DNA from 2 places in the Cetobacterium somerae genome. Region 1 is predicted to be linked to the other one. Evidence: riboswitches for the same ligand, from Rfam matches in the RefSeq annotation. Region 1 holds a riboswitch; the other holds the start of a gene.
The links. A riboswitch is a leader RNA that binds a small molecule or an ion and turns the genes downstream of it on or off. The one in region 1 is predicted to bind thiamine pyrophosphate.

Region 1 (16,359 bases):
CTCAATTTGGAGTTTTATTAGGAGTAGCTATCGGAATTATTTTCTACTTTATCTCTCCTCTTTTTGTTGGAGTCTTTAAAATAACTCCTGAAACAGCTAAAAATGTAATTACTGTTTTAAAAATAATGGCATTCTTTATTCCTGCAAGATTTTATGCTATTATACAAGTAATAGGTACTTTAAGAGGTGGTGGAGATGTTGTTTATGCAATTGCAACTGAAATGATTGGAATTTGGATTATAGGAATTCCTATGGCCTTTGCTGCTATTCACTTCATCCCGGGATTATCTATAACAACATTATACTTTATAATCTGTTTAGAAGAACTTGTTAAATGTGCCATAACATACCCACGTGTTATGTCATATAAATGGATTAGAAGTTTAGTTTAATTTAGGAGGATTTATGATATCTTTAATTATTTTACTTGTCGGAGTTATTTTTTTGGTTTTAGGAGCAAATTCTCTTGTTGATGGAGCTTCTGTTATAGCTAAAAGATTCAATATTCCTAATATTGTTATTGGACTTACCATCGTAGCTTTTGGAACTTCTGCTCCTGAACTTGTTGTAAATGTCATTTCTGCATTAAATGGCAAAAGTGCTATCACATTAGGAAATGTTATAGGAAGTAATGTTATTAATATTCTTGTTATTTTAGGTATTACAGCTATTATCTACCCTTTAACAGTTGCGAGAAACACTGTTAAATTTGAAATACCTATAGCACTTTTTGCTTCAATTTTAACATATGTTTTAGCTAAAAATGGAGTCTTAAGTAAAATTGATGGATTTATATTATTAGGATTTTTTATATTATTTCTTATGTATAATGCCTATTTAACAGTTATGAATAGAGAAGAGAGCGAATTAGAAGTAAAAAATTATACCTTACCTATAGCTACTGGTGTAACGATACTTGGCTTTATTCTTTTAGTTTTTGGAGGAAAATTTATTGTTGACTCTGCTGTTGATCTGGCTAGAAACTTTGGAATTTCTGAAAGAGTTATTTCTGTAACAGTTGTTTCTTTAGGAACATCTTTACCAGAGTTAGCAACTTCTGTTGTTGCTGCATTTAAGAAAAATACTGATATTGCAATAGGAAATGTTGTAGGTTCTAACATCTTTAATACATTTTTTATTCTAGGGATATCTGCTGTTATTACCCCTATCGATGTTCCTACTACTGCATTTATTGATTTAATTTTAAATATAGTTGCTTCAATTCTTCTTTTAGCATTTGTTTTAAGAAACTATAGATTAAATAGAATTCACGGTCTTCTATTTTTAACAGTATACTCAACTTATTTATACTCTCTTTTTAAATAGGAGTTAAAAAGGAGGAGATTAAAATTAAAATAATCTACAATAATGATAAGCCTGCTATAGGAATTGTTCAAATTATACATGGTATGAGTGAATACTCTAAAAGATATTTGAGCTTTACAGATTTTTTAAATAAAAATAGATATATAGTTGTTTTATCTGATCATAGAGGACATGGAGAAGAGGCTCTTAAAAATGGAACCTTAGGACTTTTTAGTAGTTCTTTTGATATTTTAGTTTTTGATCAAGTTAATATAAGTAAAAATTTAAAAGAGCAGTTCCCTAATCTCCCTTTTTATATTTTAGGACATAGTATGGGATCCTTTATAGCTCAGAAACATATGAAAGTATATTCTAAAGAAAAATTTAATTATATTTTTATGGGTAGTTGTTATGAAAGAAAATTCATGACTTTTATTGGTAAAGCTCTTTTTAAATCTATATCTCTTTTAACAGATAATCCTAAAAAAATTTTTAATAATATCATTTTTCTAGGAACTAATTCAAAAATTAAAGATAAAGATAAAAACAGCTCATCTTGGTTAAGTAGAGATCCAAAAGTTGTAAAAGAATTTTTAGATAATCCTCATTGTGGATTTAGTTATACTCCAAAATTTTATTATAATTTTTTAGATTTTTTATCTAAACTTTATAATAAAGATAGCTTTAATTTTGTTAATAGAACAACTCCTATTTTAATTATTTCAGGTGAGGATGATCCTATTGGACTTTATGGTTTAGGGGTTAAATCTCTTTATAATTTTTATTTAAATTTAGGTTTTAGCAAACTTTCTTTAAAATTATATAAAGATTGCAGACATGAAATTTTAAATGAACTTAATAAAAATCAAGTATATGACGATATACTACTCTGGATGAAAAAAGAAGGAAAAGTTTAACTTTTCCTTCTTTTGTTATTTTAATACTTTTCCTTTTAAAAATTTAAACTCTGATATTAAACTTCTATGCTCTAATTTTTTTATGTCTTGACTATTAAGCTTAAAAAAATACTGAATTAAAGGCCCTACACATAGTGAAGAAACTACTGTTCCTACTCCTATTGTTCCTCCTAAAATATATCCAAGACCTAAAACAACAATTTCTATACAAGTTTTTATTTTCCATAAGGGATGACTTGATTTTTTAGTTAAAATTACCATTAATCCGTCTCTTGGACCACATCCAAGACCTGTAGATATATAAACATAACAACCATAGCTAAATATAAGTATTCCTATTATTAAAATTAATATTTTTTTTAATAATATATCTCCTTTAGGTATTATATCTAAATAGATATACATATCTATAAATACTCCTACTAATAAAAAATTTATTACAGTTCCGCTTCCAATCGGTTGCTTTAAAAAAATACTAAATAAAACAACGAAAGCTCCTACTAAAAGATTCGCTTCTCCTAGTGTTATTCCAATAGTTCTATTCAACCCTTGATTTAAAACATCCCACGGTGATAATCCTAAATTTGAATTTAAAATAGTTACAACTCCCAATGCACACAATAATAATCCTAACATTAACTTCAAATACCTTAACATCTCTTGCTTCATAGTCTTTCCTTTCATAATTTTGCTTGAAATATTATATCACTTTTCTAAAAAAAATAAAATTTTATTTGATTTTTTTTTTATTTGATGTAAAATGTTCTTGCTAGGGGTGCCGTTTTGGCTGAGAGACTTTGAAAAAAGTTAACCCTTCGAACCTGATTTGGTTAAAACCAACGTAGGGAAGCTATTTTATCAAGTTATTATTATATAACTGATTAAAAGGCTATACTCTATTGGGTATAGCTTTTTTTTATAAAATAGCCACCTTAACAATAAAAAGGAGGTAATTTATTTTGAATTTTAAATTTAATGGCGAATCCCTATCTATCGATTCTACTAGCACAATTAGAGACTTTATTCATTCTTTAAATTTAAATACTGACAGTCTCATTATTTTACTCAATAACAACATTATAAAAAAAGAACAACTTGATATTACTATTGAAGAAGGATATTCAATTGAAGTCTTAAATTTTGTATGTGGAGGTTAATTATGGATAAATTATTTATAGGTGGAATAGAATTTAATAATCGTCTTATTACAGGTAGTGGAAAATTTTCAAAATATTCATTAATCAATGAAATGTTAAATAAATGCGGCAGTGAAATGATTACGGTCGCACTAAGAAGAGTTGATGTCACTGGAAAAAGTGAAAATATTTTAGAATATATTCCACAAAACATCAAACTTCTTCCTAACACAAGTGGAGCAAGAAATGCTGAAGAAGCTATTAAAATTGCAAGAATTGCTAGAGAAGCTGGTTGTGGTGATTTTATAAAAATTGAAATTATAAGTGATATGAAATACTTGATGCCAGATAATGAAGAAACTATAAAAGCTACTGAAGTACTTGCTAAAGAAGGATTTATTGTTATGCCATATATCAATCCAGATTTAATTGTCGCTAAAAAATTAGAAGTTGCTGGAGCAGCAGCTATTATGCCACTTGGTGCTCCTATTGGATCAAATAAAGGACTTCTAACAAAGCCAATGATTGAAATTCTTGTTGAAAATTGTACTCTTCCTATTATTGTTGATGCTGGAATTGGAAAACCCTCTCACGCATGTGAAGCTATGGAAATGGGGTGCAGTGCCGTTTTAGTCGATACTGCTATTGCAACTAGTGGTGATCCTGTAAAAATGTCCATAGCTTTTAATAAAGCTGTTCAAGCTGGACGAGAAGCTTACCTAGCTAAGTGTGGTAAAATTAATAATAGCGCTATTGCTTCTTCTCCTCTTACTGGATTTTTAAGGGATTAGTGAGAACTTATGGATAAATTTTTACAACATTATAAATCTTTTAATTATGAAATTTTTTTTGAAAAATTAAGCACCTCTGATATAGAAAATATTATTAAAAATAGTGGAGATAAAATTCTTGAAGACTTAGAATTTTTAGCTTTGCTTTCTCCAAAAGCTTCAAACTTATTGGAAAAAATGGCTTTAAAAGCTAATACTATAACTGAGCAATATTTTGGTAAAGAAATTCATATCTATGCACCTTTATATATTTCAAATATTTGTGATAATGAATGCAGTTACTGTGGCTTTAAACATTCAAATCCAATTAAAAGGCGTCATTTAACTCTTGAAGAAATTGAAAAAGAAGCTATTTTTATCTCTGAAACTCTTGGAATTCATAGCATTATTTTATTAACTGGAGAAAGCTCTATAAATTCTATAGAGTATTTAAAAAATTCGATTAAAATTTTAAAAAAATATTTTTCTACTGTTATAATTGAAGTCCAACCTCTTTCACAAGAAGAATATAACATTCTATATGAAGTTGGACTCGATGGTGTCACTGTTTATCAAGAGTGTTACCATAAAGAGACATACTCTAAATATCATCTAAAAGGAAATAAAACAGATTATAGCTACAGATTAGAAACTCCTAAAAGAGCAGCTCTAGCCAATTTAAGATCCATTAATATTGGCACTCTATTTGGACTTGGAAACCCTGTTGAAGAAGCATTTTTAGCGGGTATGCATCTAAAATATTTAATAAATAATTTCTTAGGCTCTCAATTTTCTATATCTCTTCCTAGGATCAAAGAAGCTTATAGAAATATTAAACCTGAAAATATTGTAAACGATAAGGAATTTGTACAGTTTATCTTAGCTTATCGTTTGGCTTTTCCTATGGTTGGAATAAATATTTCAACTAGAGAAGGACAAAATTTTAGAGATAATTTACTACCTTTAGGAGTCACTAAATATTCTGCTGGTTCCGTTACAGAAGTAGGAGGATACTCTCTTTCAAATAACTCAGAACCTCAGTTTGAAACAGATGACCATAGAAGCGTACAAGAGATTGTTTCTATGCTAAAAACTAAGGGATATCAACCTATTTTTAAAGATTGGGAAGGTAGTTTATGATTAAAATAGGTATTGCTGGTTGCGGTGGTATAGGTTCAAATGTAGCTATGAACCTAGTTAGAGCAGGTATTAAAAATTTTATTTTAGTCGATTTCGATAAAATTGAAGAAACTAATTTAAATAGACAATTTTATTTTGAAAATCAAATAGGATTATACAAAGCTCCTACATTGATAAAAAATCTAAAATCTATTAATGAAAATTTAAACATTGATTTTTTCGTAGAAAAAATTGATAAAAATAATATCTTAGATTTTTTTTCAGACTGTGATATCATTATTGAAGCTTTTGATAAAAAAGAATTTAAAACTCTTTTAATTGAAAACTACTCGACTAAATATATTATATCTGCAAATGGTATCGGTGGAAGAGATTTAAAAAATATAAAAAATTTAACATTTAATAAACTAACTGTGATTGGGGATTTTTATAGTGATATAAAAATTTATCAAACATATTCGACTAAAGTTATGTTTATTGCGTGTCTTATGGCAAATAAAGTTTTAGATATAATAGGAGGATTTTCCGATGAAAAAATTTGATTTACCCATTGGAGTTTATGCAATAACAGATTCTAAATCTGGAAAAAATAAAAAATTTTTAGAATATTGTGAAGACCTTTTAAAAGGCGGAGCTAAAATCATACAATACAGAGAAAAAAAGAGAGATTTAAAACTTCTTTTAGAAGAAGCTAAAGCTTTAAGAAAGTTGACACTAAAATATAATGCAACTTTTATAGTTAACGACTATCTTGATATTGCTCTTTTATCGGAAGCTGATGGAATTCATATTGGACAAGACGATCTTCCTATAAAAGACGTTAGAAAAATTTTAGGTGAAAATAAAATTATTGGAATTTCTACTCACAATCCTCAAGAAGCACAACAAGCCATTATAGATGGGGCTGATTATATTGGAGTAGGACCAATTTTTTATACAGAAACTAAAGAGGATGTATGTGCTCTAGTTACTTTAGAATATTTGGATTTTGTTAACAAAAATATTAAATTACCTTATGTTGCAATTGGTGGAATCAAAGAAAATAATATAGATAAAGTTCTTGCTCTAGGAGCAAAGTCTATTTGTCTTGTTTCTGAATTAGTTGGTGCAGAAAACACTCTTGAAACTACTAAAAGAATTAACAATATGATTATACATTGGCATAAAAATTAATAAAAAAAACCTCTAAGTAAAATTAGAGGTTTTTTTACAGACCTAATACAATTCTATTATTCATTAAATTACATTTATCTTCAAGTTCTTTTAGTTTCAATTTACTAGTGTAAATAAAATCTTTATTTTTAAAAACTATAACTTCTTCTTTATAATCTAAAACTTCTATCAGTTGGATATTAATTATAGTTCCTCTATCTAATTTATAAAAAATATTTGTATGAATAATTTTTTCCTCTACTTCAGAGAAATTTTTCTTTATATCAAAAATTTCTGAATTTGTTAAATGAAATTCTGTTCTCCTTGAAACACTTGAATATGTGATATAATTTACTTCTGAAAAATTGTATATACCTCTTTTAAAACTGTCAAAAAGATAAAAAGAGTTTATTTTACTCTCTTTTTTCTCTAACTGCTGTATACACTCTTCTAGCTCAAAAATATCTTTCCTAATTAAACAATCATTTACTAAGTTACTTAAAAATAATTTTCGCATCTCCCTAGTTTCATTTTCTCCAACTAATGCAATTACTTTTAAATTTCTTTTTTTATATTCAATTAATTTTTCATCTATATTTTCTGTTTTTGAGTCAATTATAATAACATCAACATTTTGAATTTCATCGCTATTTTTTCTTAAGTCAATACATTTATAAGGAATAACTTCATTTAAAATTATTTTCAAATTATTATCTACATCTATCCCTAATATCATTTAAATCAACTCCTCATATAAAGAGTCTAATCTAATTTTACTGACTATACTTCCTATTTTATTAGAAAGGTCTAATAAAAAATTTTGTTCTTCTATTGTTAGAGGCGTATCTCCTTCTTCAACAAAAATTAAAGCAATATATTTATTCTCGTTAAATTCAATTCTGTAAGCTGAACTATACTCTTCTAGTTTTATCATATCTTTTGAAATAACAATTTCATTATCATCACCTTCTGTAATAAATTCTTTATACTCTTCTGGATCAAAAAGTATTTTTACTTTTACATCTACTAATGTTACATTTTTTAAAATTTCTTTTTGTAGAAGTTTTTCAAAGGTTTTTACATCTCTAACTAAACATAGCCTATTATATATTTTATCAACCGCTTCATTTTTATATTTCATTATACCTTCAATAATATTCGTATAAAAATCTAAAATAATTATGGTTCCTAAAATTACAGCTGGCTCTGTTAAAGTTTTAAAATAGAAAAGAGATATATAGCTCAAGGTTACACCTATAGAATATCTTATAGCTCTCATTACATTTTCTGTATATATCTTAAAAATATAAAAAACAAGACACCAATAAATATAACAAATCTCCATTAATTCTATAAAGTAATATAAATTTCTCTCTTTTGGAAACAGTTCTCTGAAAAATTCTAAAACAAAATATGTTATTCCTATGGCAATCCAACTAAAAGATATTTTTTTTCGAACTTTTCTTCTTTGAATAAAAAATTGAAACAGTGTAATTATAAAAATTATTCTAGTTAAATCTATTACCCTTCTAGCTGTTCTAATAATATTTAAAAAGACTGGTGATTCTTCTAATAAATATACATAAAACTGTGGCGAATACAATATTAATAGAGTTACTATATTATAAAAATAAATTATACCTAAACAACTCCAAATAAAAATTCTAAATTTTTTAAATTTTTTAGATAAAATATTTTCTAAAAAATAAAATATTAATAAAAATAAAAGCACTCGTGTTATTGTGTATTCAGCCATAATTAGATAGTTATTTTGAAATCCTATCCGTAAACTAAATAACATCTTTCCTATTAAAAGAAAAAATATAACTTTTAAACTATTTCCTTTAGGAATTCTATGTCTACTATTTAAATATATAAAAATATTAAAACCTATTAAACATGCTGTTAAAAAATTCAAAAAAACTTCTTGAATTTTAGAAAATTTTACTCCCTCTAAATTTAAATATATTTTTTCCCAATTTTTTTGCTTCTTTAAAATGTATTCATCTGAATCATCTCTGTATTTTCCCTTTAAAAGATATTCGCCATTTGGAACATTATAAAATAAACTACCATTTAAAAAATTACGTTGTTCTATTTTCTCTTTTAAAATATTTCCATCAATAGGAGATAGCGTATATTCTCCTATATTTCTCTCTAACACTTCAAAATTCTTTATCTTAGGAACTACGTATATAAAATCCTTTTTTACTTTTGATAATTCCAATAACTTAAAAGAAAACAAAGCTGTTATTAAAAAAATGAAAATAAGACTTTTTCTATGCATTTTCTCTCCTTTATTTTAATTATATTTTTTTCATTATACCTTTTCTTATAAAAGATATACAAGAAAAATATACCCCAACCTATTTCTTTTCTAAAAGAAAATTTCGATTGGGGTATTTTTTAAAAGATATTAGAAATTGAGTTTATAAGTTCTCCTTCTAATAATGGAGTCGCTTCTTCAAATTTTAAATTAACCTTATTTGCTGTACTAACTACACGTGTTTGATATTTATTCATATTTCCTGAATCTACAGATGTTGTTGCCGCAACTCCTCTAGTTCCTTGCTTTATAAGATTTACATTATCTATAACTACTTTTTTACTTGTTCTTTCACTAATTACTATATCTGTTATCATTACATAATACACGTCTTCAACTAAAGCATCTGCAGCTGTAGCTACAACTCCACCTACTAAACCTAATCCTATTGCACTATTTACAGAACCAGTATTATACGCTCCTAGTGCTCCTCCTACTCCTGCACCTACTAAACCTGCTTCTGCTGGATTACTATTTCTTAAATCCTCTTTATTTAATTTTAAGATATTAGCTTGTAACCAATAGTTTGATTTTTTAGGGTTATTTGTTATCTTATATCCTTTTGAAATTAATAAACTTTTTATACTATTTTCAATATTTAATGTTTTTGGAGTTGTATTCTTAACTTGAACAAAAATTGTTTTATCTCCTACATACTCTGGATTTAGCCAAATCGTTTCTGACATTTGAGTTTGTACTTCTAAATTTCTCTTTTTTACTATCGTATTTACACTACTACATCCCGTTAATAACATAAAAGTAGATATAATTATTAGTATTATTCTTTTCATTAAATCCTCCTAATTTTCATCTGTTTTTATTTTATTATATCTAATAAATTTTATATTAAGATAGAATCTACATGAATACCCATATTTTTTTACATAAAATATTTATTTTAATGTATAAAATTTAATATTCAAAGTATATTTTTTCAATATTTATGTAAAAAATTATCATTTTGTAGTTTTTTGTATTAAAATTATAACTAACAATATAAAGGTGGTGAATAAATGTATATTACATTAAGAAAAAATAAAAAAATAAAAGTAAATATTTTAGGAGAAGGAGATCCAATTATTTTTATCCACTCATATCTTTGGGATAGTAATATGTGGGAGCCTCAACTAAAAGAACTTTCAAAAAGCTTCAAGTGTATCTCTATAGATTTATGGGGGCATGGTGAATCTGACTTTTTAAATAAAGAGGATACTTGTTCTCTTAAAGAACTTACTGAAGATATAATTAATATAGCAGACCAATTAAATATAAAACAATTCGATTATATTGGTTTATCTGTAGGTGCTATGTTAGGTACTTATTTAGCATTAAATTATAATAATCGAATTAAAAAATTAGTTTTAATGGATGGATATTCTGGAGATGAGCCTATTTCAACACAAGAAAAATATATAAATTTATTAAATACTATTGAACATTTAAAGTATATTCCAGAAGAACTTGCAAATATAATTACCCCAATGTTTTTTAGTAAAAATGAAGGGAATTCTAAAGGAATTTTTTATAGAAATTTTAAAAATGAACTTATGAATAAAAAAGAGAAAAATATTGATACTATTGTTAAATTAGGAAGAGAAATTTTTCAAAGAGAAAATCTTCTAAATGAAATGAAAAATATTAAAAATCCAACCTTATTTTTAGTTGGAGATGAAGATATCCCTAGACCAGCATATGAAAGTCTTGAAATGCATAAGCTAGTTAAAAACTCAAAACTAACTATTATTCCAAATGCTGGACATATATCTAATTTAGAAAATCCTGCATTTGTAAATAGTGAAATAATAAAATTTTTGAATAAATAATAAAAAAAGCACAGAGTAATCTGTGCTTAAAATTTCAAAATGGTGCCTAGAAAAGGATTCGAACCTTCGACCGCCCGGGTATGAACCGGGTGCTCTAGCCAACTGAGCTATCTAGGCAAATGGCTGGGGTGGCTGGATTCGAACCAACGCATGACGGAGTCAAAGTCCGTTGCCTTACCGCTTGGCGACACCCCAAAGTGGTGCGTCATACTGGGCTCGAACCAGTGACAACACGATTAAAAGTCGTGTGCTCTACCATCTGAGCTAATGACGCATTTTTTTATGGAGCGGGAGACGAGGGTCGAACTCGCGACATTCAGCTTGGAAGGCTGACGCTCTACCAACTGAGCTACTCCCGCATTTTTATAAATTTTATGGGGTGACCGACGGGATTCGAACCCGCGACAACCAGATCCACAAACTGGCGCTCTACCAACTGAACTACGGCCACCATAAAATGGTGCCTGGGGCCGGAATCGAACCGGCACGCTATCAGATAGCTCAGGATTTTAAGTCCTGTGCGTCTACCTATTCCGCCACCCAGGCGTTGATTTCTCGCTTTCGCTTTCAACAAAATAATAGTACCATTTTTTTCAACAAAAGTCAACAAGTTTTTTATTTTTTTATAAAAAAAATTTTATTGCAACTTTTTTCAACTTATGATACCATTGAATGACTCTATATTTAGGAGAATTAAAAAGAAACTAAGCGCCAGAACTTTTTAAGTTGACGAGGACTGGAATCATCGAACATTCGGCGGGTATTCCAGAGGTGACTACAACCTTAGACCTTCTACAAATCTAAAGGGTGACTTTTAGGACAAAGGAAAGTAAGTAGTGATTCTTCTTAAATATAAAGAACATTGAAAATTAAATATTTTAAGGAGGATTTTTTATGTGTGGAATTGTTGGTTACATAGGAAAAGGAGATGCTAAAAGTGTTGTTTTACAAGGGTTAGAAAAACTTGAGTACAGAGGATACGACTCAGCTGGTATCGCAATTATAAAGGATTCTAAAATTATAGTTGAAAAGAAAAAAGGTAAACTAAAAAATTTAGAAACTCACCTAGAGGGAATGGATTTAGACTCTCATATTGGAATCGGTCATACAAGATGGGCTACTCATGGTGAGCCATCTGATAGAAATTCTCATCCTCACTTTAGTGAAGATATGTCTATTGCAGTAGTTCATAATGGAATTATTGAAAACTATTCAATATTAAAAAATGAACTTATTGAGAAAGGTTATAGATTCAATTCTGATACAGATACTGAAGTAGTTGCGCATCTTATTCATTCTCTTTATAAAGGAAACCTTTTTAATGCTGTTACAGAAGCTATAAAACAACTTAGAGGAAGTTATGCTCTTGGAATTCTTCATAAAGATTTTCCAGATGAAATTATCTGTGCAAGAAAGGATAGTCCACTTGTAATCGGAGTTGGAAAAAATGAAAACATTATCGCATCTGATGTCCCTGCACTTCTAAAATATACTAAGAATGTGTATTTTTTAGAAGATGGAGATATCGCTAGATTAACTGCTGACTCTATTGAAATCTTTGACAAAACTTTAAATTCTGTAAGAAGAGAAATTAAAGTCATTGAATGGGACTACGAACAGGCTACTAAAGGTGGTTTCCCTCATTTTATGATTAAAGAAATTTTCGAACAGCCAAAATCTATCGAAGAAACTTTGAATAGAAGAGTTCACAATGGAATCATTGACTTCTCTGATGTTTTATCTGATGATGAAATCAATAAATTTGATATGATTCATATTGTTGCTTGTGGAACTGCGTATCATGCTGGATTACAAGGCCAATATGCTTTAAGAGAAATTTCTAGAATTAACTCTTTAGTTGAAATTGCATCTGAATATAGATATATGAATCCTTTTGTTAACGAAAACACCTTAGCTATTTTTGTAAGCCAATCTGGTGAAACCTTAGATACACTTGCTGCTTTAAAAGAAGCAAAATCTAGAGGTGCAAAAACATTAGCTATTACTAACGTTGTTGGTTCAACTATTTCAAGAGAAGCTCATAATACAATTTATACTATGGCTGGCCCTGAAATTGCAGTTGCTTCTACTAAAGCTTATACAACACAAGTGACTATTTTTCAATTATTAGCTATATATTTAGCTGAGAAAAAAGGAAGATTAGCTAAAGAAAAAGCAGAAAAGTTAATATCTTCTTTATATAGTATTCCAGAAAAAATCAAAACTACTTTAGATAATACCGAAATTATCAAAAGTGTTGCAAACTTCATGAAAGATAAGCATAATGGTTTTTATATTGGAAGAGGTGTGGATTTTGCTACAGCTCTAGAAGGATCATTAAAAATGAAAGAGATTACATATATTCATACTGAAGCCTTTCCTGCTGGAGAGTTAAAGCACGGTTCAATAGCTTTAATAGAACCGGGAACACCCGTTGTAGTTATTGGAATGCAGTCAAATCTTTTAGAAAAAACAATATCAAATATAAAAGAGCTTAAAGCTAGAGGTGCACATATTATAACTATTGCAAGAAAATCTTGTGAAGAAGCTATTAATGTTTCTGATGAGTTTATCGGCGTAGAAGATATTGAAGATGTTTTCTCTGTTTTATTAGCTATTATTCCATTACAACTTTTATCATACTTCACATCAGTAGATAAAGGTATCGATGTAGATAAACCTAGAAATCTAGCAAAATCAGTAACTGTTGAATAATTCAAAAAGAGCCTATCGGCTCTTTTTTTTATACTTATTAAGTAGAATTTAACATTTTTTCATGTTATAATATTTTTACTTTAGGAGGTTATATATGAATGATAGATTAAAAGGTACAATTTGGATGTGTATCTCTGCTTTAGGGATGGCACTAATGGGAGCTACAGTTAAATTTATTGGTAGCGATATCTCGACTTTTGAAAAACTTTTTTTTAGAAATCTTATTGGTGTAGTTATGTTACTTTTTACAATGAGAGGACAAAATATAAATATTTGGGGAAGTAGTAATAAAAGTAGATTATTTATGGTTTACAGATGTGTTATCGGGTTAACTGGTGCAGTTTTATATTTTTATTGTATAAACAAACTTTATTTAGCTGATTCAGCTTTATTAAATAAACTTTCACCATTCTTTGTAACTATTTTTGCTACATTATTTCTAAAAGAAAAACTTGAAAGGCATCAAATCCCAATTTTAATCGTTGTATTATTTGGAGCTCTTCTTGTTATCAAACCTAAATTTAGTTTTGAAATGCTTCCAGCTCTAGCAGGATTCTTGTCAGCTATTTTTGCTGGTGGTGCCTATACTTTAGTTAGATATCTTAGAACTATGGAAGAACCATCAACTTTAGTTTTATGGTTTTCAGCTTTTTCTATGGTTGGAATGATTCCACCTATGTTAATCCAAGGGTTCGTTATTCCTAGTGGGGTTCAATTATTTTATCTTATTTTAACTGGTATTTTCGCAACTGTTGGACAAATCGGTTTAGCATACGCTTATAAATATGCTTTAGCTAGTGAAGTTTCTATATACCAGTACTTAAGTATTATATTTTCAGCTATAATCGGTTTTATTTTTTGGAAAGAAATTCCAGATACTTTAAGTCTGATTGGTGGATTAATAATTATTGGAGCAGCTATTTTTAACTACAGATTATCAAAAAAGTGATTGCGATAGCAATCACTTTTTTATCTCTTCTATCACACTGTTTAACTTAACATTTTGTTTATTTTTATATTTCTTATACTCTTCTATCACCTTATCATCTATAAAATAATATCTTTCATCATTTAGCTGATAACTTTTTAAAGGATATTTTTCTATTCTAACATCTTTTTTTTCTATTCTTATAACTGTTGAACAACCCTTTTTACAAGGTTCTAAAGGAGAGCAAGTTTTAAAACAATCATCTTTTTCATAGATTTTATATGATATATATCTACAACATATCGGCCTTAATTTATATATCAAACATTTTCCTAGTTCTTTATCGTGAAAATAGCAAATATTTTCCTCTAATTTATTTTTTAATATTTTTTCTCTTATCTCATTATTTTTCTTTAAAAACTCTATTATCTCTTTCTTTTCATCTAAAGATATTAATGAATAATCCCAATTACAGCAACCACATGAATTAGAAGTTTGATTACATAACCTTTCCCCATTCAACTGCACTATTTTATTTTTTGCATCTTCCAATATTTCTCTTAATATTTTCATATTTTCTTCCTTTTAAAATTTATATAGAGCTCCTACAGTAAAAGTCCTTCCAGGAGCAGGTAAGTGCTGTTGAACTACATATGTAGAATCTCCAGAAAAATCTCCCCAAGCTCCAACGTATCTATCATATTTTTTATCAAACAAATTGTCTACTCTAGCAGTTAAAGTAAGCCCATTTTCAAATTGATAACTAGTAGATAAATCTACTGTTATATATGAGTCTACTTTCTCATCATATTTTTCAAGTGAACTTTCATCTCCACTCTCTGGTAATGTTCCAACCTTATATTTTAGTGCATCCAAAACAGTATAAGAACCATGGTAAAGAGCATCTACACTAGCCGAGAATTTAGGCGTAAAGTTATAAGTTGTTCCTGCAGTAACCTTCCAATTAGGAACGCTTGGAATCGGTTCACCTTTTGTAGGTCCATCTTTTAATTCATGGTGAATATATGAAATTCCTGTTCTAAGAGTAAGATTTCCTATGTAATGCTCTGCAACTATATCCGTACCATATTTATCAACTTTACCTAAATTTCCAGTTATACTCTTATCCCAATCTTCAATATTTGTAGGGATTTTAGAATACATATAATTGTCAATTTTATTATAATATACAGATGCTGAAAGATAAGTGTTTCCAACAAAATCTTTTATACCTATTTCTATATTATCACTTGTTTGTGATTTTCTATTGTATTCATAAACTCCTTGTAAAATAGGCTCATAGCTTCCCATTTCAGTGGCACTTGGGGTTCTAAATCCTCGTGTATAATTTATATATGTCGATCCTGTATCTGAATATAAATAGTTTATTGCAAATTCTAATCCTGTATTATTAAACTTTTTACTTTCCATGTCATAATATTTAGAAGGGTCATTAACATCCTTTAACTTTTGTAAATAATAATCATAATCAGTATATTCTTTTCTTATTCCTTGAATAAATTGAAATTTATTGTATTCTATCTTATTCATTAAAAAGATTCCGTAAGCTTCTTTTTTAGCTTCTCTTCCATCTTTATAAGTTTTTAAATTTGCCATAGAATCCTTTTCTCTATGATGTGAGTAGTCTGCTCCAAAAATAAGATAATTATTTTCTAAATATTTATATTTTAATTGAGATTTAACATATTCTTTTCTTTCTTTATATCTATTACTGTTATAAAAACCTCCTGAATAAGGAGAATAATCGTTATGTAAATAATTAATATAAGTTACAGATTCTAAACTATCTGAAACTTCTGCTCTATATTTTAAGTAAAAATCATTTAATTCATATTTACTTTTTGAAAATTTTGATGCATATTTAATATTTTCATCAAATATATATTGAGGTATTGTTCCTCCTAAGTGAGTCTCAGATTTTGCATGACTATATTTAAACTCTATATCACCATTATCTAAAAGATATTTTCCTGTATAGTCAAAAGAGTATTTATCAACTTTTTCTTTAGTTCCATCAGATAATTTTCTTCCTGATCCGTGAGAATTATACTTACTAAATGAAATCTCATTTAGAAAATTATTACCAATTTTAGTTCCATAGGTTATATTTTCTGAAAATAACCCGT
Region 2 (16,359 bases), on a different replicon from region 1:
AGAAAAAATTTGTTTATCCTTATAAAGGAGAAACTTCTGTTATTCAATTTAATTTAAATAAAAAAAATTTAGAAGGGTATTATAATTTTTTAGAGGAAAATAATATTCAAAATGAATCGGAGTTTTTTAGAGAAATTTTAATTGAATATGCTAGTTTAGGAAAGAAAAAGAGAGAATATTTTTTATTTAAAGACATAGTTGAAAGAATAAATTATTCAATAAAAGAGAAAAGAATAATAAAGATAGTTTTTCGAGATGAAAAAAATATTGAAGTTGAACCATATTTGATTGAAAGTTCTAAGCTAGAGGTTATGAATTATCTATTTTGTTATAATTTGAGAGAAGCAAAATGGAAAAACTATAAGATTAAATATATAAAATCAATTTATATAAAAAATACATCTTTTAAGTTAAGGGATAAAGAGTTTATAGATAAAATGAAAGAGAATTTTGATCCTTTTATATCCTTTGGACAGTATATTAAGATTAAATTAACAACAGCTGGAAAAAAGATATTTAATGAAATAGAAACAAACAGACCACAAATTATAAAAATTGATAAAGATGAATATATATTGGAATGTTCACATGAAAAAGCAAAGAGATATTTTAGCTTTTTTTTAGATGAAGTTGAAATATTAGAACCGCTAGAGTTAAGAACGTGGTTTAAAGAGAAATATAGAAAAGCTTTAATTAAATATGAGTAATAAAAAATCCTCATTGAAGATAGTTTCTTTAATGAGGATTTTTTATTATATATTTTTTAATTTTTCGAGATTGTATCCTAAAATAACACCTTTATCTGACCTAACAATAGGAGTTTTAAAAAGAATAGGACTCTCTAGAAGTAGATCCATTGTATCATAAACCATATATTCTAGGTTTCTTTTTTTATACTCTTTTCCTTCAGTATCTAAAAAGTCATTTAAATCATAGTATTTTAAGAAGTTTTCAAATTCTTTTTTTGAGGGAGCTTTCTCAAGTAAATCAATAAATTGAGTTTTAATTCCTCTTTCTTTAAAAAATCTTTGAACTTTTTTAGTTTCGTTACAGTTCTTTTTTCCAAAAATTTGTATTATCATAATTATACTTCAATATACCTCCATTTACCTTGTCTAAATCTATACAAACACGCTAACCCCCGATATGTTAAATCTACAATCATTACCATCCAAGCACCATTTAAACCAAAGTTAAATACATATAAGAATAGATATGTAAGTGGAATTCTGACTAAAAACATACCAATAGATGTAATCCAAAGAACAGATTTAGTATCTCCAGCTCCTCTTAAAGCGCCACTTAAAACCATTGAAACTGCTAAAATAGGCTGAGCAATAGATACGATTCTAAGAGCAGAACTAGCCATAGGAACTATAGATTGTTCCTTTGTAAACATTGAAATTACAAATTTTGGAAAAATCATAAAAATAAATCCAAATGCAGTCATAACTCCCATAGCTAAAAACATGTTTAAATAGCCAGCTTTTTTCGCTTCTTGATACTGTTTTGCTCCTAAGTGCTGTCCAACAAGAGCAGTACCAGCAACAGAAAATCCTAGTCCTAGATTGAAAGAAAATGACTCTGCAGTTAAAGCTATTTTATGTGCTGCATATTGTAATGTTCCTAAGTTTATAACCATAGCTTCAAAAATAAGCATTCCAATTCTGAATATTCCTTGTTCTCCAGCAGAAGGTAATCCAACTTTTAAAAGTCGTCTACAAATCTCTTTATTTATTTTAAAATCTTTTTTACTTAATGCAATACAATAATTTTTTTTATATATTATTAAGAAAGAAAATATTAAAGTAACTATTCCTCTAGATATTGTTGTAGCTACTCCAGCACCAAAAACTCCAAGATTTAAAACAAAGATAAAGATATAATTAAGTAATATATTAGAAAAAATACTAATTGTATTATTAATCATTGGGATTTTAGCTTTATTAATAGATCTAAATCCATATGAAAAAATAATATTAAAACATAAAAAAGGAATTCCTAAAGAGACAACTTTTAAATAACTTAAAGCGTCTGTGATAGGTTGATTTTTACTAATAATTCCAAGAATATTTTTACCAAAAATAATAAAGATAAAAGTAACAATAAAAGCAGCAGGAACTCCTAAGATTAAACTTTGACTCATCCCCTCTTTAGCTTCATTATAATTTTTAGCTCCAAATGCACGACTGACCATAGCCGTAGTCCCAACACTGATTGCAAAAAATATTGGAATAACAGTTAGAATTGGAGCAGTTCCTAAACCAACAGAAGCAATAGCTTCCGGTCCTAATCGTCCAACCATAATTAAATCAAAAAAACCAAGTAACGTTTGTACAAACATATCTACAATAGTAGGTAAAGCAATCGTAAAAATAGATAGAATTTCACTTCTATTTTCTCTCCAAAGAGAGCGAATTTGTTTCAAAATAATCCCTCCAAAAATTTATTTCTAAAGGGTATTATATATTAAAAAATTTAAAATTGATATATAAAATTTTCAGCTGGAAGTTTTTTTTGAATGATGCCGTTTTCATATAACCAATTAACATTATTTTCCCAAATTTTCTTAGTTTGAGTTAAAAATTTATTTTGAGGTGTTTCCATTATTGGTAATAAAATTTCCAAACTTTCCTTTTCTACAGTTTCACTTAGTGGAAATTGATCAACAGCTTGTTTTGAAAGAAGAAGATTTAAAGAATCATGAGGATTATTCTTAACATCTTCAAATCCTTTTTGCATAGCTTTTAGAACTTTTGTATAAGTTTCTTTATTTTGATTTAAAAGCTCATCGTTAGCGACTAAGACAAGCTCGTATGCTTGAGGTATTCCAAAGTTGTCAATTAAAAAATAGTTTATTTCTATACCCTTTTCTTTAATGACAGGAACTTCATGATTAATCATATTTCCAATTGTAAAATCAACTTGATTTGTAATCATAGATGTTAAAAGTTCAAATCCTACATCAGTAATTTTTAAAGAGTTAGGATCTAAATTTTGAGATTTCATCATTGATTTTAAATATGTTTCTGAAAGAACTCCACCGCTAGTACCTGCAATTTTATTTTGAAAATCTTTTGGAGATGTTATATTTTTTTCTTTTAAAGAGATAACTGTATTAACAGATCTCTGAAGTATTGCTCCGAATGATTTTATAGGAACATTCTCATTAGCTCTTGCCATAATAACACTATTTAAATAGGAAATTCCTATATCTGCTTTTTTAGCAGCAGGCAAAGTTAAAGAGTCACTAGGTGAGGATGGATAAATTATATTTAGTTTTATTCCTTCATCTTTAAAATACCCTTTTTCAATAGCGGTATAAAGAAAGGAGTGAACAGCATTAGGATACCAATCTAAAATTATAGAAACTTCTTTTAAATTATTTTCTTTTTTTGATTTACAACTAACCAATAAAATAATCATTATTAAAATAGTAAGTATTTTTTTCATTTATTCCTCCAATGTAATATTGTATTTTCAAATATATTTATAATTTGCACTAAACCGATAGCAAGTAAAGAGATTATAACTATTGGTGCAAAAACTCCCGCACCGTCTAATTGAGACATCATTCTTTTACTAAAATATCCAAGACCAGATGTAGCACCTAGCCACTCACCAATGGCTGCTCCGATTAAAACAAGAGGAATGCTCATTTTAAGAGCAGAAAAAAAACTGGGAAGAGCTCGAGGTAGTTTTAATTTAAAAAAAATTTGAGATTTACTTGCGTTGAGACTCTTGAAATAATTAATCTCATCTTTTTCTATATTTTGTAAGCCGTTATATATAGTTATTGTAACCGGAAAAAAAGATATAATTACAGAAACTATAACTTTACTCCAAATAGAGTAGCCAAACCATAGAATAAAAATAGGTGCTAAAGCAGTAATAGGAATAGTTTGACTAGTTATAATTAAAGGATGAATACAGCTGTATACTATATGACTAAAATCCATAGAAATAGCTAAAAATATTCCTAATAAAATAGTAAAAATTAAAGAAATAATTGCAATATTAAGTGTAGCCGGTAAGTGAACAAAGAAAAGGCTTTCCTTAAGAATCCAAATTTTTTTTAGTATATTTAAAGGAGTAGGGAGGATATATCCTTTATTAATATATCTCCCTACAATCTCCCATAATATAATAAAAGAAAATAAAGAGAGAAGGGAAAAATTAATTTTTTTCATAAAAATCATCTCCCTTAATAATAGAAAGAATTTCTTTTCGTAATTTTAACTTTTCTTCAAGAGTTATATTTTTCGGTACAAAAAATTCTTTAAATTTTGAAAGTGGCTTTTTTTGACAAACAAAAATTCTATGAGAAAGAAAAATTGCTTCATCAATATCATGAGTAATAAAAATCATACTTTTATTTAATATTGAAACTGTATTTAAAAGCCAATTTTGCAAATCTTCCCGCGTAATAGCATCTAAAGCGGAAAAAGGCTCATCTAAAAGAAGTAGATCACTATCACTCATAAGTGTCCGAATAAGTGAAATACGTTGCTTCATTCCTCCTGAAAGTTCTTTTGGATAATTATTTGAATACTCTAATAAATTAAATCTTTTTAAAAGAGATTTAGCTTTTTCACTTTCCTTTTTTTTATCTCCCTTTTTTATCTCGATAGGTAAAAGAATATTCTCTAAAATAGTTCTCCAAGGAAGTAGAGTGTCAGATTGAGGCATATAGGATGTACTTTTTAGTTGAACAATACCATTAAAATCTTTTTCGATTCCAGCCAATATTTTGATGATTGTTGATTTTCCGCAACCACTTCCCCCCACAATACTAATTAGTTCATTTTTTTGAATATTAAAAGAAAGATTATCCAAAATATAGTTATGATTATCGTATTTAAAAGTTAGATTTTTTGCTTCAAGTATGTACATTTTAAAAAGACCCCTTATATGACATATCCCAGAATTTATATTCATAAATACTACAATTAATAAAAATAGTTTTTAAGTGTTCTTTTTCTTCTTCAGATATATTTTGACAATACTTTTCAACAAGTTCAATGTTCCAGTTAGTTAATTCTTTGTATCTAGAAGATGAGTAACATTCAATCCATTCCCCATAGAAGTCATCATTAGAACCGTAAATTTCTTTTAACTTTAGTCCAATCATTTCATAACTCCACATACAAGAAAGAGCTGCAACTGCTATTTCTTTTATATCACCACAATGGGCAACTGAAAGCATATAACTAGTATATGATGTATTATCAAGAGTTGGTTTTTCTAAAATAATATCTTGTTCAGTAATTCCTAATTTTTTCATATAAACTCGATGTATACCCATTTCAGAATTTAATATACCATCTGTAAGAGAGGCAAATTTTTTCATATCATTTTCATTTTTACTTTTAATAACACCTAATGCAAAAAGTTTTGCATAATCAAGAAGATAAATATAATCCTGAATAATATAAAATTTAAATTTATCTTTTTCTAGAGATCCTTCACCAATACCTTTTACAAATGGATGAGAATAGTAACTATCCCAAATTTCTTTAGCATTTTTATATAATTCTTTTGAAAACATAAAAAACCTCCTATTAAAATTTTTATAAATAAAAAAAGCTATCTTCCAAAAAATAGGAAAATAGCTTATATCCACAATTATAAAATAAAAGTGATAATTAACTACTTCCCTACGCTAGTATTAACTAGATCAGGTTCTAAGGGTAAATCTCAGCCAAAAGGCACCCCTAGTAGTTTAAAATATTATTCAATTATTAGAATGGAAACTCATCTTCATCAAAAGATGATCCACCAAAGTCATCGTTAGAAGATTGCTCAGCAACTTTAGGTGCTGAATAAGATGGTGTTGGAGCAAAATCAGATGGTGCAGATGATTCTCCTCTTCCTTCAACAAATTCCATACTTTCTACAAGTACATCATAAGATGTTCTTTTTTCTCCGTTTACCTCATATCTATTCATTTGAAGTCTACCGTTAACAGCAACTTTTCTACCTTTTCTTAAGTATTCACCGATAAGTTCAGCTGTTTTTCCAAAAGCAACACAGTTAATAAAGTCAGCTTCTCCTTTAGAAAAAGGTCTATCAACTGCTAAACTAAATCTTGAGTATGCTTTTCCGCTTTGACCAAATTTAAGTTCAGGATCTCTAGTTAAACGTCCAATTAATACAACTAGATTCATAAATACCTCCTACATTTTAGTTTATACACAGAGATTATAACAGAAAAATAAAAAAAATAATATTTATTTATAAAATAATTTTTTTAACTAAGGTATTGAATATGGTATAATATTATGAAAAATGTAAATTATAGAAAGGGGAAAAAATGAAAAAAGCAGTTTTATTAGATGTGAGTGCAATAATGTATAGAGCTTTTTATGGAAATTTAAATTTTAGAACTAAAAACGAACCAACGGGAGCGGTATATGGATTTGTGAATACTCTTATGAGTATTATAAATCAATTAAATCCTGATTATATAGGGGCTGCTTTTGATGTAAAAAGAGCCACTTTAAAAAGAAGTGAAATATATAAGGAATATAAAGCTCAAAGGGATGCTGCGCCAGAAGATTTAGTGGCTCAAATACCTAGAATAGAAGAGCTTTTAGATTGTTTTGGAATAAAAAAATTTAAGATAGATGGATATGAGGCAGATGATGTATTGGGAAGCTTGGCTAAAGAGTTAGGAGCTGAGGGTATTGAATCTTATATAATAACAGGAGATAAAGATTTATCTCAGATTTTAGATTCGCATGTGAACATAGCTCTTTTAGGAAAAGGTGATGGTGGAGGATTGAAAATACTATCTACTGAAGAGGATGTTATTGAACAGCTAGGAGTAAAACCAAAAATGATTCCAGATTTATTTGGATTAATTGGAGATACAAGTGATGGAATTCCAGGAGTAAGAAAAATTGGTTCTAAAAAAGCTATTCCAATGTTAGAGAAATATGGGAATTTAGAAGGAATTTATGAAAATATAGATTTTTTAACTGAACTTCCTGGAATAGGAAAATCTTTAGTAAATAATCTAATTGAGGATAAGGAGTTAGCTTTTATAAGTCGTGAGCTAGCAACAATTGAACTATTAAATTTAGGTATAAAGGCAGATGAATTAGAGTATAAAAAAGATGATAAAAAACTTTTAGAACTCTTTAAAACATTAGAATTTAAATCTCTAATAAAAAAGATGAATTTAGAGGATGGACAAAGTCAAGTAATAGCTCAACCAGTTTCACAGAATGGAATGCAGCTAGGATTATTTAGTTTTCAAGGGGCACCTGAAATACTTGAGGAAAAAGGATTTTTTGTATTAGAAGGAATTAAAATAAAAGAAAAATTAAACTCAGATAGTGAAATATCTATTTATTGGGGAGAAAAAGGTGCGGCAGTATCTTTAAAAAATAAAGATTACTTTTTGCCGTTAAAAGATGAAGAAAGTAAAAATTATTTTAAGGAAGTTTTAAATTCAAATAATAAATTTATATCATATGGGTTTAAAAACTTTTTAAGACATGGATATTTTGTAAAAAATATGGATTTTGATACAATGTTAGCTTATCATTTATTAACATCTCAAACTAGAGAAGAGATTGAAGTAATGTTAAAAAATGTTATAGAAGAGGACGTAGAAAAGTATAGTGAAGTTTTTGGAAAAACAAAAATAGAGGATATATCTGATGAAGATTATGGAAAGTTTCTTACAAAAAGAACAAGGGGAATGCTTGTTGCTTACCCAGAGCTTGTAAAAGAATTGGAAAATAATAATCTATATAATGTTTTAAAAGAAACAGAGATGCCTTTGATTAGAGTATTAGCTGATATGGAAATTGAGGGAATAAAAATATCACCAGAATATTTCTCTAAATATAGCTTAGAATTAGAAAGTAGAATAGATGAGTTAACAAAAAAAATATATGAGGAAGCAGAAGGGGAATTTAATATTAATTCACCTAAACAATTAGGTGAGGTTTTATTTATTAATTTAAATATTCCCCCAGTGAAAAAAACTAAAACAGGATTCTCAACTGACAGTGAGGTTTTAGAAAAATTGGCTGAACAAGGGTATGAAATAGCTAAATCTATTTTAGAGTTTAGAAAATTAAGTAAATTAAAATCAACTTATGTTGATCCTCTTCCAAAAATGGTTGATGAAAATAATAGATTACATACAACTTTTAATCAAACAGGTACAGCAACAGGAAGATTATCATCATCAGACCCAAATCTTCAAAATATTCCAGTGAGAACTGAAGAGGGAATGAAAATAAGAGCAGGATTTATAGCCAAAGATGGCTCTGTTTTATTGGGAATAGATTATTCTCAAATAGAATTAAGAGTTTTAGCTGAAATATCACAAGATACAAATTTAATAGAAGCATACTCTGAGAATTTAGATTTACATAGCTTAACAGCTAGAAAAATCTTTGACTTATCAGAAGATGCTTTAGTGACAAGAGAGCAAAGAGATGCTGCTAAAACAGTGAACTTTAGCATAATATATGGTAAGACAGCCTTTGGATTATCTCAAGAATTAAAAATAACACCAAAAGAAGCTTCAGATTATATAACAAGATATTTTGAACAGTATCCAGCAGTTAAACATTTAGAGAAAGAGATAATTGAATATGCTGAAGAACATGGATATGTTGAGACATATTTTAAGAGAAAAAGAATAATAGAAGGAATCAACTCGAAAAATAGAGTTATAAAAAATCAAGCAGAAAGAATGGCTGTGAATACAGTGATTCAAGGAACTGCTGCTGAAGTTTTAAAAAAGGTTATGATAAATTTATATGACTTATTAAAAGATAAAGAAGATATACATATGTTGCTTCAAGTTCATGACGAATTGATATTTGAGGTAGAAAAAGAAAAGGTTTTAGAATACAAGGAAAAAATAGAAAAAATAATGAGAGAAAGTATTCAATTCTCTAAAGTTAAATTAGAAGTAAATAGCTCTATAGGACAGAATTGGGCTGAAACAAAGTAGGAGGAGATTGTGTCGTATACTTATAAAGTTAAAAATGAAATACTTCATCGTTGCGACTTGAATGAAGATGAAAAATACGCCGAGATAAGAGCGATACTCTTATTAAAACATGCTATTAATCAAAACAGCATAGAGTTGAAATTAGAAAATAAAGAGATAGCTGAAAGAATTTATTTTATGCTAAAAAAGTTAACAAACTTAAAGATTTTTATAAAATTTTCTAAAAGTAAAAAATTTGGAGAGCATAACACTTATGTAATAAGTATTCCATCACAACCTGGAATAAAAAAGTTTATTGAAAGTTTAGAAAAATATTCATCTAATGGAGATGAAGTGAGTGAAGAGGTTGAAAAAGGATTTATAAGAGGGATGTTTTTGGGATGTGGTTATATAAAATCTCCTGAAAAAGAGTATGCTTTAGATTTTTTTGTTGATAGTGATGAATTAGCAGATGAGTTATATAATCTTTTAGTGAAACTTGAAAAAAAAGTTTATAAAACAATAAAAAGAAATAAACCTCTTGTGTATATGAGAAATGCAGAGGATATTATGGATATAATAGTTTTAATTGGTTCGATGAAAGAGTTTTATAATTATGAAGAGACAACCATGATAAAAGATTTAAAAAATAAAACTATTAGAGAGATGAACTGGGAAGTTGCCAACGAAACTAAAACTTTGGATACAGCTAGAAAACAGGTAAAAATGATAAACTATATTGGATATAAAATTGGATTGAATGAATTGAGTCCAGTTTTGGAAGAGATAGCATTTTTAAGGTTAGAAAATCCAGAGGCTTCATTACAAGAGTTAGCAGAGATGATAGGAATATCTAAATCTGGAATTAGAAATAGATTTAGGAGATTAGAAGAAATACATAATGAACTTTTAGAAAAAGAAAGGGAAGCATAAGGGGAGTACAATGAAAATAATAGAGGATATTTTGCTAACTAAAGAAAAATTTGAAAATACATATGTAGCTATAGGTGCTTTTGATGGAATTCATATGGGACATAGAGAATTAATTTCTCAAGCCGTAAAAAAAGCTAAAGAAACTGGTGGGGAATCAGTTGTTTTTACTTTTTTAAATCATCCAATGGAAGTAACAAATAGAGTAAAAGCACCTAAATTAATTAGCTCTTTAGAAGAGAAAGTTCATATAATAGAATCTTTAGGAGTAGACTATTTAATACTTCAACCTTTTACTCAAGAATTTTCTAATATGACCCCTCAGATATTTGTAGAAAGAGTTTTAGCAGATTTATTAAAAGCAAAGGAAATATATGTAGGGTTTAACTTTTCTTTTGGAAAGGGAGGAAAAGGTACAGTTGAAAATTTAAGACAATTGGGAAAGCAATATAAAATTTTTGTAAATATAATAGAGCCTGTAAAAATTAAAGAGCAGATTATAAGTTCAACATTTATAAGAGAAATGTTAGCAACGGGGAATTTGGATATAGCTAATAGATGTTTAGGTCAACCATTTTTAATTATTGGTGAAGTTGTTCATGGAAGAAAGTTAGGAAGAATAATGGGGTTTCCTACAGCAAATTTAAAAATATTAAATAAAATATATCCTCCTTTTGGTATATACGGAGGAAGAGTTAAAATAGAAGGTGAACAAAATTGGTGGCATGCAGTTATTAATATAGGAAAAAATCCAACATTGAAACCTGATGAAAGAAGTATTGAGGTTCATATATTAGATTTTGATAAAGATATATATGGGAAAAGAATATATGTTTCTTTAATAGAGTTTTTAAGACAAGAAAAAAAATTTAATTCAATGGATGAATTAAAAGAAACAATAAAAAATGATGTTTTAAATTGGAAAGAAAAGGTAAGGGTAAAAGCAGATGGAGATTGTATTAAAAATAGATAACTTTGAAGGCCCTTTAGACCTTTTACTACATCTTATAGAAAAGAAGAAAATGAAAATATCTGAAATAAAAATATCTCAGATAATAGATGAATATCTTCAATTTATAGAGAAAGCACAAAGTGATAGTTTAAGTGTAAAGGTGGAGTTTTTAGAAATTGCATCGGAACTATTAGAGATAAAAGCAGTATCTATACTAAGTGTTGAAAAGGAAGAGGAAAAAGAAAAGGATCTAAAAAGAAGATTAGAAGATTATAAAGTATTTAAAGAAGTTGCACAAGTGATATCAAGTATTGAATGTGAATATAATATTTCTTATACTAGAAAAGAGGGGAGAAAAATAACCAAAAATATTCCCAAAGAGTTTGATTTAACTAGTTTAAAACTTCAAGATATGTTTAATAGTTATGTAAAATATTTACCAAAAGATGAGGAATATTTAGAAATTGAAGTTGAAAAAAGATATTCCTTGAAAGAAGAGATGGATAGAATAAAGGTTATTCTTTATTCTTCCGAAAAGGTTGTAGTAGATCTTTTCCGAAGAGCAGAGAATAGAACACATTTGGTATATATATTTTTAGCGATATTAGATTTATATAGAGATGGGATTATATTGATAGAGGGTGAAGGTAACTTAAAGCTCTTTAGGAGGGATTAAGTGGAATACAATTATAAGATATACACACCAGAAAAATATGCTAGTAGTATGAGTAAAGTAGCTTTGAAGAAATATTTAGAAAATAATTCAAAAGAAGATATATTAAATATAAAAGTAATAGATATATCATGTGGTTCTGGAAATCTTTTATTAGCATTATTAGAGGAATTGTTAAAAATTTCAAAAGAAATTTTTGGAGAGTATAGATACAGTGAAAATTGGATAACGGGATTTGATGTAGATTTAAATGCATTAAAACTATTAGAAAAAAGAGCTGAGGCTCTTTTCTTTAAATATGGGGTATTTGGGAAATTAAATCTAAAAGAGTGTGATTCATTATATGAAAAAATAGATGAAAAGTATGATATAGTAATAGGAAATCCACCATATTTAGGAGAAAAAAATCATAAAGAAATTTTTCACACAATAAAAGAAACCGCTTTTGGAAAAAAATACTATAAACCGAAAATGGATTATTTCTATTTCTTTATAGATAAAGGTATTGATATATTAAAAGACGGAGGTATTTTAGTATATTTAACTACTAATTATTGGTTAAAAGCTGATAGTGCAGAAGGAATAAGAGAAAAAATGAAGTTAGAAGGTAGTTTCTTTAGATTGGAAAATTATAGTTATTCAATATTTAAAGATGCTATTGGACAACACAATATAATTTTTTATTGGCAGAAAAATAGAGAAAACTTAGAGATATCTGTAAATGATGATGATATCGAGTATTCTATTGAACAAGAAAATATTTTTACAGAGGAACATAGTAAAATTGCATTAATTCCTCCTTTTTGGAAAGAAAATATAAAGAAAATTAGAGAAAAAAGTAATGTTATTTTAGGTGACCTTGTAAATATTAATCAAGGGATAGTGAGTGGAGCGGATAAGGTTTTTGTTTTTGATGAGTATAAAGAGGAGTTTAAAAAATATTTAAAACCATTTTATAAAAATAGAGATATAGGTAAATATGAAATATCAAAAAAACCACCATTTTGGATTATGTATTTAAATGGCAAGTCTAAATTAGATGATGTAGTCACAAATTATTTATTGGATTATAAGAGTAAACTATCTATGCGAAGAGAGGTTATAAATAATAGAATAAATTGGTGGGAGTTACAATGGGCTAGGGATGAAGATATTTTTTTAAAACCTAAAATTATAGTTAGACAAAGATGTAAAACTAATAATTTCGCCTATACAGAAAAAGAGTTTTATGGAAGTGCGGATATATATTATTTAACTGCAAAAACAGAAGAGATTAATTTATACTATATTTTAGGATACTTAAACTCTAAAATTTTCTTTTCATGGTTTAATTATATAGGAAAGAAAAAAGGAAAAAATTTAGAGTTTTATTCAACTCCTTTAAAAGAATCACCTCTATATTATCCAACTGTTAAAGAAGAAATAAAATATATTGAAAATCTTGTAAAGAAACAACTTGAAGATTATAATGAAAAAACTCAAGATGAAATTGATAATTATTTTAGTAAAATAATGAATATAAAAAATATGAGTGCAGAGAATTAACTCTGCACTCATATTTTTTTTATGAATATTATAAAGCTTTTATATCATTTGCTATAAATTGAGCTTTAGCACCAAATATCGCTTGAACTCCATTTTGTCCAACTTTTAGAACTCCAGAAGCTCCAAGTCTTTTTAATTCTGCATCGTTTACAAGAGCAGTATCTTTAACTTCAAGTCTTAATCTAGTGATACAAGCGTCGACAGAAATAACATTTTCTTTTCCTCCTAGAGCAGCAAGAACAAGAGTAGCTAATTCACTACCTTCAGCTTTAGGTTGATCATCAACTTCAGTACCAACTTCTCTTCCAGGAGTAGCTAAATTGAATTTTCTAATAAAGAATCTGAATCCGAAGTAATAGATTACAGAGAATCCTAAACCGACAATAATAACCATTGGCCAGTTAGTTTCAAATCCCTCAGTTCCAGGAAGAACTCCAAACATAATATAGTCAATAACTCCACCAGAGAATGTCATACCAATTCTAACACCAAACATGTTCATTAACATAAATGATAGTCCAGCGAAGATACAGTGGATTCCGTATAAAACAGGAGCAACGAATAAGAATGAGAACTCTAAAGGTTCAGTTATTCCTGTTAAGAATGAAGTAAGAGCAGCAGAGAATAAAATTCCAGCAGCCATTTTTTTATTTTCATTTCTTGCTTCGTGGTACATTGCAAGAGCAGCAGCAGGTAGTCCAAACATCATGAATGGGAATTTACCAGTTAAGAATTTTCCAGCTCCAGAATATGTAGCTGATGAGAATGAATGAACTCCATCTTTTAACATTGCAAACCAAATAGCTTGGTCTCCGTTAACGATTTGACCAGCGTTGTTTGTATACTCACCAAATTGATACCAGAAAGGTGCGTAGAAAATATGATGTAATCCAAATGGAATTAAAGCTCTTTCTGTAATTCCAAATAATAATGTAGAGATATTAGTATTTGTTTCATTAGCTAAGTAAGATAATTGAGCAAGTCCTGCTTGAACTGGTTGCCAAATATAAGGCATAGCTAAACCAACTAAGAAAGCTAATACAGCAGTCATAATAGGAACAAGTCTTTTTCCTGCAAAGAAACCTAAGAAAGCTGGTAACTCTGTTTTATAGAACTTTTTGTAACAAATAGCAGCAATAATACCTGCGATAAGTCCTCCGAAAACTCCAGTTTGAAGAGTAGGGATTCCTAAAACCTCTGCGAAAGCAGGATTTCCAGCAGCAATACCATTAGCAGCATCTGTAAGTGTTCCCATAGTAGTATTCATAATCAAAAGTGCAACAATAGCAGCAAGAGCGGCAATACCGTCTCCACCTACTAAACCAATAGCAGCTCCAACAGCAAATAAAAGTGGTAAATTACCAAAAATTATTCCTCCAGCTTGCTCCATTAAAGGTATTCCTAACTTATTTCCAGCAGCAAGGAATATACCAGCAGCTGGTAAAATTGCAACCGGTGTCATCAAAGCTTTACCGATTTTTTGAACTTCAGCAAATATTTTCATAAAACTCCTCCATAAGATTGATAATAAAGAATGTTTAATTCACTAAAAGAATACATTTTATTTTAAAAAAAGTCAAGAAAATTATCAAAATAAATGAGCCTTTTTTTTACGCATAATTTGTGTTATAATTTAACAAAAGTTTTTAAAAGGGAGTAAAACATCTATGAAAACAGATGAAAAAAATAGAAAATATAAGATACTTGAACCCTTTTTTAAGAAGGAGAAAAAATTAAGAGAGATAGAAAAAGAAACTCAAATCTCTTATGCCACATTAAAAAGATGGGTAAGTCAATATAAAGATTCAGGAGAAAAAGGATTAGTAAAAAAAACTAGGGTAGATAAGAATACTTTTAAAAAAGTAAATGAAGATGTAATGGAACACTTAAAAGCTTTGTATAAAGAATACCACACACTACCAGTAACAAAACTGTATGATAAAGCTAAAAATACCCTCAGTTCTTATAATAGTATGATAAGTTACCCAACTTTTTTTAGAATAATAAACAATTTAGATGAAAATATTAAACAAAATTCTATAAAATCTGTAAAAAAAGATAGGGTGTACGAATATGCTATTATACAAAAAGCGATTCCAATTCCTTTTTTTAATAATAAAAATAAAATTTTTTATTTGACTATTTTTTATAATAAAGAGAATTATAAAATAATAAATTTTATTTTTGAAGAAGAGAAAAGAGAATTAATAAAACTATTTAATTTTATTCAAGAAAGTATTATAATAGAAGGAGCTTATCCTAAAAATATATCTTTGGATGAACGAATTCAAGGAGTTTCTAAAAACTTATTAAGAACAATATTTTTTAAAACTAAAATAAGTCTAATTCAAGAAGAAGCTGACGAAAATATGATGGGATTCGTTAGATATATTGATACAGATATTTTGAAAGAATTTAACAAAGAAAAACCCAAGAATATAAAAGAAATTTCATTGTTTATAAAAAAATATTTATTTATAGAAGATAATAAAATAGAAGGTTTAAATAGTGAAGAGAAATATAAACTTTTATATTTTTTACATAAGTATAAAAGAAAAGTTTATAATAGTACAGTTAGAGTAAAAAATAATATATATAGTAGTTCATTGTTAAAAGATAAAGAGGGCTCTGTTGTAGATATATTCTATAATGAGTTTTCTATAGAAAGAGTTGATGTTTACATGAAGGATATATTTATTGATAAAGCTAAAATAATAAAATAAATACTAGGAGTGTGCATGTTTAAAAATTTTTTAAAAGGAATAGTAATAGGAGTTGCAAATGTTTTACCTGGTGTTTCAGGGGGAACACTAGCAGTAGTGTTAAATATTTATGATAAATTAACAGAAGCAGTTGGGAATTTTTTGACAGCTTCAATGGAAAAAAAAATAGAATATGCTAAATTTTTATCACAAATAGGGTTGGGAGCAGTAATTGGAATTGTTGCATTTGCAGGAGTTATTTCTAAAATGTATACGTTATATCCTAGAGGAACAACAATTGTTTTTCTATTTTTGATACTTCCGTCAATTCCAGTAATATTAAAAGGTGAAAAATTTTTTAAAAGAGATAATCTTTTTGCCTTTTTCGCAGGCGTTATATTTACAGGAGTTTTTATATATATAACGAAATTGTTTGCAGGAGAAGAAGTTGTGAGAACAACAGCTTCTATTTTTACAATATCTTATGGAATTAAACTTTTTTTCTGTGGGATAATAGCAGCAGGAGCTATGGTAATACCTGGAATTTCAGGATCTTTATTACTTATGATAATGGGAGAATATTATAATATATTAGGAT

Region 2: another riboswitch for thiamine pyrophosphate. It lies ahead of tenA (thiaminase II); the one in region 1 lies ahead of thiS (sulfur carrier protein ThiS).

What each region holds. Positions count from the first base shown of each region.
Region 1 covers NZ_CP092520.1:523,045-539,403, forward strand. Annotated here, with positions in the region: gene MKD34_RS11425 (MATE family efflux transporter) at 1-392, shown strand, start outside; gene MKD34_RS11430 (sodium:calcium antiporter) at 406-1,326, shown strand; gene MKD34_RS11435 (serine aminopeptidase domain-containing protein) at 1,410-2,222, shown strand; gene MKD34_RS11440 (YczE/YyaS/YitT family protein) at 2,238-2,891, opposite strand; TPP riboswitch at 2,984-3,087, shown strand; gene thiS (sulfur carrier protein ThiS) at 3,182-3,379, shown strand; gene MKD34_RS11450 (thiazole synthase) at 3,382-4,149, shown strand; gene thiH (2-iminoacetate synthase ThiH) at 4,159-5,268, shown strand; gene thiF (sulfur carrier protein ThiS adenylyltransferase ThiF) at 5,265-5,810, shown strand; gene thiE (thiamine phosphate synthase) at 5,797-6,441, shown strand; gene MKD34_RS11470 (LytTR family transcriptional regulator DNA-binding domain-containing protein) at 6,476-7,156, opposite strand; gene MKD34_RS11475 (hypothetical protein) at 7,157-8,707, opposite strand; gene traT (complement resistance protein TraT) at 8,827-9,537, opposite strand; gene MKD34_RS11485 (alpha/beta fold hydrolase) at 9,760-10,569, shown strand; tRNA gene MKD34_RS11490 (tRNA-Met) at 10,610-10,686, opposite strand; tRNA gene MKD34_RS11495 (tRNA-Gln) at 10,690-10,764, opposite strand; tRNA gene MKD34_RS11500 (tRNA-Lys) at 10,768-10,843, opposite strand; tRNA gene MKD34_RS11505 (tRNA-Gly) at 10,853-10,928, opposite strand; tRNA gene MKD34_RS11510 (tRNA-His) at 10,945-11,020, opposite strand; tRNA gene MKD34_RS11515 (tRNA-Leu) at 11,028-11,115, opposite strand; gene glmS (glutamine--fructose-6-phosphate transaminase (isomerizing)) at 11,464-13,284, shown strand; gene MKD34_RS11525 (DMT family transporter) at 13,379-14,233, shown strand; gene MKD34_RS11530 (YkgJ family cysteine cluster protein) at 14,246-14,785, opposite strand; gene MKD34_RS11535 (TonB-dependent receptor) at 14,798-16,359, opposite strand, start outside.
Region 2 covers NZ_CP092519.1:1,204,806-1,221,164, reverse strand. Annotated here, with positions in the region: gene MKD34_RS05570 (WYL domain-containing protein) at 1-707, shown strand, start outside; gene MKD34_RS05565 (arsenate reductase family protein) at 753-1,082, opposite strand; gene MKD34_RS05560 (MATE family efflux transporter) at 1,085-2,428, opposite strand; gene MKD34_RS05555 (ABC transporter substrate-binding protein) at 2,479-3,453, opposite strand; gene MKD34_RS05550 (ABC transporter permease) at 3,450-4,190, opposite strand; gene MKD34_RS05545 (ATP-binding cassette domain-containing protein) at 4,177-4,893, opposite strand; gene tenA (thiaminase II) at 4,895-5,548, opposite strand; TPP riboswitch at 5,638-5,726, opposite strand; gene MKD34_RS05535 (single-stranded DNA-binding protein) at 5,742-6,167, opposite strand; gene polA (DNA polymerase I) at 6,314-8,980, shown strand; gene whiA (DNA-binding protein WhiA) at 8,990-9,892, shown strand; gene MKD34_RS05520 (bifunctional riboflavin kinase/FAD synthetase) at 9,903-10,862, shown strand; gene MKD34_RS05515 (segregation and condensation protein A) at 10,837-11,517, shown strand; gene MKD34_RS05510 (Eco57I restriction-modification methylase domain-containing protein) at 11,518-13,059, shown strand; gene ptsG (glucose-specific PTS transporter subunit IIBC) at 13,088-14,563, opposite strand; gene MKD34_RS05500 (Mu transposase C-terminal domain-containing protein) at 14,727-15,782, shown strand; gene MKD34_RS05495 (DUF368 domain-containing protein) at 15,798-16,359, shown strand, end outside.